2 regions of the Enterococcus faecalis genome follow, and region 2 is predicted to be linked to the other one. Evidence: a T-box and tRNA genes for the amino acid it is inferred to sense, from the RefSeq annotation. Region 2 holds a T-box; the other holds one or more tRNA genes.
What was found. A T-box is a leader RNA that pairs with one kind of tRNA and senses whether it is charged. The one in region 2 lies ahead of serS (serine--tRNA ligase), so its partner is inferred to be a tRNA-Ser.
Positions count from the first base shown of each region.

Region 1 (4,057 bases), 450 kb from region 2:
ATCAGACCAACCTATATACGATACGGTACGAAGTGGTGAAGGTGGGCGACAGTTAGCCGAAAGAAATGGTTTAACCTTGGAAGAATTATTAGCATTAAATCCACGCATTGAAACTTCTGTTTTTTATCCTGGTCAGTCATTACGAATTAAATAGAAATTTAGGTATACTAATAGATAATAGTCTATAAAAAAAGAAAAGTCCATGTGGGGACCACGGACTCAAAAAAGTATTTCGAGATTTAGTTTACAAAAATATTATAACAGAAATGAGGAGTTTTCAAATGAAAAAAATGTATTTGTTAAGCATAACATTAATATCTCTTGGTATTTTAGCAGGTTGTTCTAATAATGATTCTACTAAAGTGCAAAAACTAGAAACAACTATTTCTAGTCTAAAAAAAGAAAATGATTCTTTAAAAACAGGAAATACTGATGAAAATAAAAAAAGCCAGGAATCCAAAGTAGATTCCAAACAAAAAAAGGAAGAAAAAAAATATGGTTTAAATGAAGACGTTGATCTATATTCAAATTCTAAAAAAGTTGGAAAAATTAAACTTACGAAAGTTTCTACTAATCAATCTGCATTTCCAGATTATATGATTAATCTAGAAGATTATGATACTAGCAAAATGATGGCAGTGACTTTTGATTATACCAATATTGCTATGGAAGAACCCTTTTTACCCCACTCTAATTATTTCCAAGCATATTCTAAGGATGGAAAAGCTTTACAATCATTTAATCAGCAAAATGGTCAAGATTATGTTTCTCAAGGTAGAACTGGAACATCTACAATTTACTTTGGGATACCAGTTGATGGCAATAGTTTTGACGAAGTGGAACTAGACCTTGTACCTACTGGCTCAGCAAAAATTGCGACATTTGATATAGCAGTTGGTCATTGATTAATAGCATATATGGAATATACACAAAAATGTCTAAGGAGCCTAACATTCTTTCAAGAAAGAATGTTAGGCTCCTTTTATTCAGACAATTTCAGCCACTCCTTGCGATTGCAATAGGACATAGTTTTTACAAAGACAAAATGATAAAGCAAACCGTAAGCTAGCCCCAACATATTTAACAAAATTCTTAAGTAAAGACTTGTTTCTAGCCCAAATATCATAGAAGCTGCCATGATAGCACCAACACAATTAAAAATCGTTTTACTTTTATAAGATGTGCATAAGCCTAAACAAAGTCCTCCTAAAATACCAAGTAGGTTCGTTGGTATATAAAATAACAAGATAGCCGATACTAGAGAACCAATAACGACCCCTATTATTCGTTCTTTTGCTCGTTCAGACAATTTAAACGTATCATACCCAGAAAATAATGACGAACTAGCAAATGTTGCCCACATAAAGCGGTCAATCTGAAGGTGCGTTCCTATAAAAAGTAATAAGCTAATGCCTAAAGCGTAATAACCAAACCAAATATTTCTTTGATTAAAAAAACCATTTTCTGTAACCATCTGTATAAAAGTAATCTCTTGATCCAATTTTTTATGTTTCACATGATAAACAAAAGCTAAAAGTAGATAAGCAAACACTAATACAAAGAAAGTTTGTTCTAATTGCTGAAACGATTGATAGTGAACCGTGCCAACTAAATATAAGTAGGAGAACGTATACAAGCCAGGATTACCCATTTTAGGGTTTTTACCAGTTAAGAAAAACAATGCCAGCAAGCAGATAAAATGAAGGCCCAATTGTAAAAATGATACAGAAATCAGTGAAATTAATGGACTAACACCTAGAATTGTTAACACGATTCCTAAACTAAGCAAGGCCTGTTTTTCCCTGTAGCCATATGAGACGAAACGGATACTCAACAGCAAACAAAATAATACAATTGAAAAAGGCGCTACAGCTTTTCCAAAGAAAAAAGTAATCGTCGACACCCATAAAATCGCAAACGAAACTAATAAGATATCCCTTATTAACAAGGCGCGCCAAAAATATCTCCGCTGTTTTTTAGTATCCGCTTGATGAATTTTTTGTTTTAAAATAAATGGATCTAACTGCAATAATTGATAAAAAGTCACCTAAAATCATCTCCTAAAAATCGACTCTTCTCAATTCATTATTCCAACTTTTCCTTCTATGAAATCAGAAGAAAAGTAGTTGTGACGAACATTTTACTACAACTTTTTTTCTGAATCAATACATGCTTTATTTCTTAATTCAATACCTCTCCCGATACGATTTGCTTACTTCATAAAAAATAAGCCTAGAAAAAATCAAAACGATTAATTCTAGACTCAAAATTAAATAACTGTTGAACAAAAGCTAGCGCTTTTTTACATAAACTTTTCCAACAGATCCATTTCTTTTTCTAATTCTTTTTCATCATACTTGTCATACTTACCAGCTTCGTGTGCAATTTTTTTAATCTCATGAATGGCTTTTTTTTCAACAATCCATTTCTTCATACTATGTTTTTTTGTATCCTCATCTAGCGAGCTCAACTCTTCTAAACTTGCATCCAATTTGTTCAAAACGTCGGCAATTTTTACTAATGCTTGCGCTTCTTTTTCTTCATAGTTTGACATAATAGACACCTCTTCTTAAGTATTTTTCTACTTTAAGTGTACGTCTCTGTCGTTTTATTTGCAACTAATAACTCAACTGCTTCTCAGTACGGAGGATAAGGGATTCGAACCCTTGCACGATGTTACTCGCCTAACGGTTTTCGAGACCGTCCCCTTCAGCCAAACTTGGGTAATCCTCCCTCTACATTCCATCTACAAATGAACATGTAATGAATCAAAAGATAAAAAGCCTAGACCCTTACACAACAAGGATTCTAGGCTCTATCTAAATAAATTATTTAGTTTCACGGTGTAAAGTAACTTTTCTTTCACGTGGGCAATATTTTTGTTTTTCTAAACGATCAGGATTGTTACGTTTATTTTTATTTGTTAAGTAGTTACGTTCTTTACAAGAAGTACACTCTAAAGTGATGTTTACGCGCATGTTTTCCCCTCCTACTAATAATTGATCTTTCCAAGAGATTTCTTAGACTTGAATATCATACCATTTTTTTTGTCATTTGACTACCCTTTTGGGCAAATTTGTAAAGTAGTTCTACTTTACAAATTTTATTTTTTGTACATTTCCATATACGCTTCTAAAACTTCTTTGGCAATCGTTTGATTTGGTTTGGAAGATTCATCATTTAAGTGTGGTAAAACAACGCTAATTGCAATTTCAGGATTTTCGTACGGCGCATAAGCCACCAAGTTACTATTAACCGTTGTATGGTTTACTCCATTAGCATCTGTTGCTTGCGTTTCGGCGGTCCCTGTTTTAGCAGCAATCGAAAACTTGTCTGATTTTAAACCACGTGCAGTTGTAAAAGGACTAGTTCCATTTACTACATTATAGAAACCTTGTTGAAGAATTCCTATCTGGTCTTCAGAAATATTCACCTTATTCAAAACTTTTGGTTCAATTTCTTTTAAAATTTTTCCTAAAGCTCCATTTTCATCATTGCCATAGATTCCTTCTACCACATGGGGTTGCACGCGGATACCATTATTTGCGACAGTGGAAACGTACTGTGCTAATTGTAACGCGCTATAGGTATCATATTGCCCAAAAGATAGGTCAAGAAGATTACCACCTTGTGGCGCAGAAGACGAATCCTTAAAGTCCTTGTTTTGAATTCCTGTTGTTTCTCCTGGTATATCAATTCCAGTTTTCGTTCCCATACCATATTCTGCAAAAGCTTTTCTTAATTCTTTAAAGACAGTGTCATCTCCTACTTCATAAGGGAAAATCATATTGGGATAATAATTCACACCCATCATTTTAAAGACTAATTTCATCATATAAGCATTCGAAGAATATTCTAACGCTTGCTCCGCAGTTAATTGCATGGTTGTTCCGCCAGAAGCATTCCACCAAGAAGCTTTTGGATTACTACCTGCTAGTAAAATAGCTTCATCTGTTAAAACGTCATTGCCTTTAATGACGCCTGTTTCATAACCAGCTGTTAAAGTACCTGCTTTCACAACTGATCCAGGAACTTCAGAATTCAAAATAGGTGCTAA
Region 1 covers NZ_CP118962.1:2,372,413-2,376,469, forward strand. Annotated here, with positions in the region: gene PYW42_RS14190 (DUF4950 domain-containing protein) at 1-154, shown strand, start outside; gene PYW42_RS11710 (hypothetical protein) at 282-905, shown strand; gene PYW42_RS11715 (FUSC family protein) at 983-2,047, opposite strand; gene PYW42_RS11720 (hypothetical protein) at 2,303-2,554, opposite strand; tRNA gene PYW42_RS11725 (tRNA-Ser) at 2,644-2,733, opposite strand; gene rpmG (50S ribosomal protein L33) at 2,829-2,978, opposite strand; gene PYW42_RS11735 (peptidoglycan D,D-transpeptidase FtsI family protein) at 3,104-4,057, opposite strand, start outside.
Region 1: it has a tRNA-Ser gene. The T-box ahead of serS (serine--tRNA ligase) is inferred to sense a tRNA for this amino acid. The anticodon was not compared.

Region 2 (4,057 bases):
ACATGTAATAATATACCAAGATTTCAAGCATTGGTCAATCATTATTTTCACTTTTTTTAAACTTTTTTTCAATACCGATTATTATGATTGGTATAGGTATTTTCGTTCGTTTTTTACCCCCTTTCATCCTTTTTTGGCTATAGTTTATTAACTTTTAGCAAAATCTTCTAAATTTATCGTAATATATCAAGGATTTTGTCCTTTTTAGCAATTATTTGTTAAAATATGGAAAAGAGATTTTTTTATATATGGAGGAAATGAACGCTTATGAAAATTTTAGTTGCAGATGATGATAAAGAAATTGTAGAACTATTGAGTATTTATATTCATAATGAAGGATACGAAGTCGTGAAAGCTTATGATGGAAAAGAAGCGTTATCCAAATTGCACACAACACCAGATATCGATTTATTAATCTTGGACATTATGATGCCAATCATGGATGGAATGGAAGTAGTGAAAGAACTTCGAAAAGAATCGCAAATTCCAATTATTATGTTAACAGCAAAAACAACCGATATGGATAAAATCAAAGGCTTAGTTGCTGGTGCAGACGATTATGTCACCAAGCCTTTCAATCCTTTAGAAGTAATGGCTCGGGTGAAGTCTATTTTACGTAGAAGCCAAATGCAATTAACCAAAGAAGAACCCGATGAATTAGAAGTCGGCCCATTAATGATTAATAAGGACTCTCACGAAGTCAAAACAATAGAAGGAAAAGAAATTCAATTAACCGCTCTTGAGTTTGGTATCCTCTATCTATTAGCTAGTCATCCAAATCGTGTGTTTAGTGCGGATGAAATTTTTGAGCGTGTGTGGCAACAAGAAAGTATTGTTTCTGCTAAAACCGTGATGGTTCACGTCAGTCATTTAAGAGATAAGATTGAAGAAGCAACTGGTGGAGAAAAAGTCATTCAAACAGTGTGGGGAGTTGGATATAAGATCGATGCTCGTTAAACCTAAAAAGATTGAAAAACAAAAACGAATTACCTTAACTTCTAAAGAAATCAGCGAGTTATTAGCAGAAGCAATTGTGACAATTGTTTTATTACTACTATTAAATGTCTCAATTATGTTCCTTTTAGGACAACTACTTAGTGAAAACTCGCTCTTAGCTGGTGTCATCTGGGCCACTAAGGATGCGGTCGCTAAAGAATTAAATACTGATTTGTTTTGGAGCTGGAATAAATTTGTCTTACCTATTTTCTTTTTAGTAGATGCAGCTGTTCTCTATTGGCGCTTAATTCGTCGCTACCACCAAATGCAATTGCGTCATATTATCAGTGAGTTACATTACATCGCTGATGGTAATTACAATCACCGCATTCCGTTTGAATTAAGTGGTGATTTAGCAAAAGTCGTGACGAGTATTAACGGTCTGGTGGATAGTACTGTCGCAGCCATTGAAGATGAACGGCGAATTGAAAAATCAAAAGATGAATTAATTACGAATGTCAGTCATGATATTCGGACACCGTTAACTTCTATTATTGGTTATCTGGGATTGATTGAAGATCGTCAATTTCATAGCCAAGAAGATTTACTGAAATATACGCATACCGCTTACGTCAAAGCGAAACAAATGAAATTATTAGTTGATGATCTTTTTGAATATACAAAAGTCCGTCAACCAAGTGTACCGATTCATACGACGACTTTTGATATGGCACAATTAATTGAACAGCTTGCTGCCGATTTTGAATTGGAAGCGAAAAAGATTAATATGCAAATCCAAGTAAAAGCCAATCCAGCTTCTTTAATGATGGAAGGCGATACAGAAAAACTAGTCCGAGTCTTTAACAACCTTCTTTCAAACGCTTTGAAATATGGCAAAGGCGGCCATCATATTGTGATGGAAGTAGACAAAGTCGGCACCGAAGCAATTATTGCTGTTCGCAATGATGGACCAGCTATCCCTAAACATTCTTTAGATCAGTTGTTTGACCGCTTCTATCGTGTCGAAGAATCCCGATCACAAGAAACGGGGGGTACTGGTTTAGGTCTGGCTATTGCACAAAGTATTGTCGCTTTACATGGTGGATATATTTATGCGAAGTCTGATCAAAAGTGGACTTCCTTTATTATTCATCTACCCTTACAGCGTACCAACAAGAAATCAGAGAGTTAATTGACATCCCTGAACTTTTTCGGTATTCTATAGAAAAGAGAAAACTAAGAGAAAAAGTATTTATGGCACTGAATTCCAGAGAGTTTGCGGGGGTGCGAGCAAACATTCATCTATAAAGAAGTCCGTCTCTTCCAGGTGTCCAGCGAAATAAGTTGGAACGGTCTGCAGCCGTTATCTGCAAATCAAGGGCAGTAACATTACTGAACTTGGGTGGTACCGCGAGATTTCCAGTCATTTCGTCCCAAGAATATTTATTTTTGGGGTGAGATGGCTTTTTTGTTGTTTTCTACAACAGTTATTATTGATTATGTACTAATTTTAAGGAGGAAAAAATATGTTAGATGTAAAAATGATGCGTCAAAATTTTGACGAAGTAAAAGCAAAGCTACAAACCCGTGGTGTGAAAGAAGAAATCTTAGTGGAATTTCTGCGTTTAGATGAAAGTCGCCGTGATTTATTAGTCAAAGTCGAAGAAATGAAAAAATACCGGAACGATGTGTCTGCTGAAATTGCTCAATTAAAACGGAACAAAGAAGATGCAACGGCCAAAATCGCGGAAATGAAAGAAGTCGGCGGTAATATTAAAGCGTTAGATGCAGAAATTAATGCTATTGACGAAGAGCTACGTGGGATCACAACTACTTTACCGAACTTGCCAGATGATTCTGTGCCTGTTGGTGCTGGTGAAGAAGAAAATGTAGAAGTACGTCGTTGGAGTGAACCAAGAACTTTTGCTTTTGAACCAAAACCACACTGGGAAGTCGCTGAAAACTTAGGCATTCTAGATTTTGAACGTGGTGCCAAAGTAGCTGGTAGCCGTTTTGTTTATTACAAAGGCCTAGGTGCTCGCTTAGAACGTGCGTTATACAACTTCATGTTAGATTTACATGTTTATGAACATGGCTATACAGAAATGATTACGCCTTATATCGTTAATGACACCGCCATGTTCGGAACTGGCCAATTTCCTAAATTTAAAGAAGATGTCTTCCAATTACAAGATACGGATTTAACGTTAATCCCAACGGCGGAAGTCCCTCTAACCAATTACTACAACAATGAAATTTTAGATGGCAAGGATTTACCAATTTACTTTACGGCCTTGAGCCCTTCTTTCCGTTCTGAAGCTGGTAGCGCTGGTCGTGACACACGTGGGTTAATTCGTTTACACCAATTTAATAAAGTCGAAATGGTTAAATTTAGTGATGCAGAGCATTCTTATGAGGAATTAGAAAAAATGACGAATAATGCCGAAGAAATTCTGCAAAAACTGGGATTACCTTACCGTGTCATGGCTCTTTCAACAGGTGACATGGGCTTCTCAGCTGCGAAAACTTATGACTTGGAAGTTTGGATTCCCGCTCAAGAGACATACCGTGAAATCAGTTCATGCTCAAACTGTGAAGATTTCCAAGCGCGCCGTGCGATGATTCGTTACCGTGATGAAAATGATAAAGTCCAATATGCGCATACACTCAATGGTTCTGGTTTAGCCGTAGGACGGACAGTCGCTGCTATTTTAGAAAACTACCAAAACGAAGATGGCTCTGTAACTGTACCAGAAGTCCTAGTTCCTTACATGGGTAACCTAACAGTTATTAAATAAAGGGAAGATGAAGGTCGTTGTCTGATATCAGATAACGGCTTTTTTTCTATAGGAAAAGGAGCCTGTAACAAAAATCCAAAGTGATTTTTGTTACAGGTTTAAAAATTGATAAACGGCGGAAACAGAAGCAACTCCTTCATTCTACAGAAAAAGAGGCAGACGTCGAAATGACGTCTGCCTCTTTTAAATTTCAAAAAAATCAGCTTTTATTTTATTGAACAGAATAGTTTGGTGCTTCTTTTGTGATTTGAACGTCATGTGGATGTGATTCTTTCAATCCGTTACCACTCATTTGAACAAATTGTGCTTCTTCACGCAACGCT
Region 2 covers NZ_CP118962.1:2,819,528-2,823,584, forward strand. Annotated here, with positions in the region: gene croR (response regulator transcription factor CroR) at 268-957, shown strand; gene croS (sensor histidine kinase CroS) at 947-2,128, shown strand; T-box leader at 2,169-2,375, shown strand; gene serS (serine--tRNA ligase) at 2,463-3,734, shown strand; gene guaB (IMP dehydrogenase) at 3,946-4,057, opposite strand, start outside.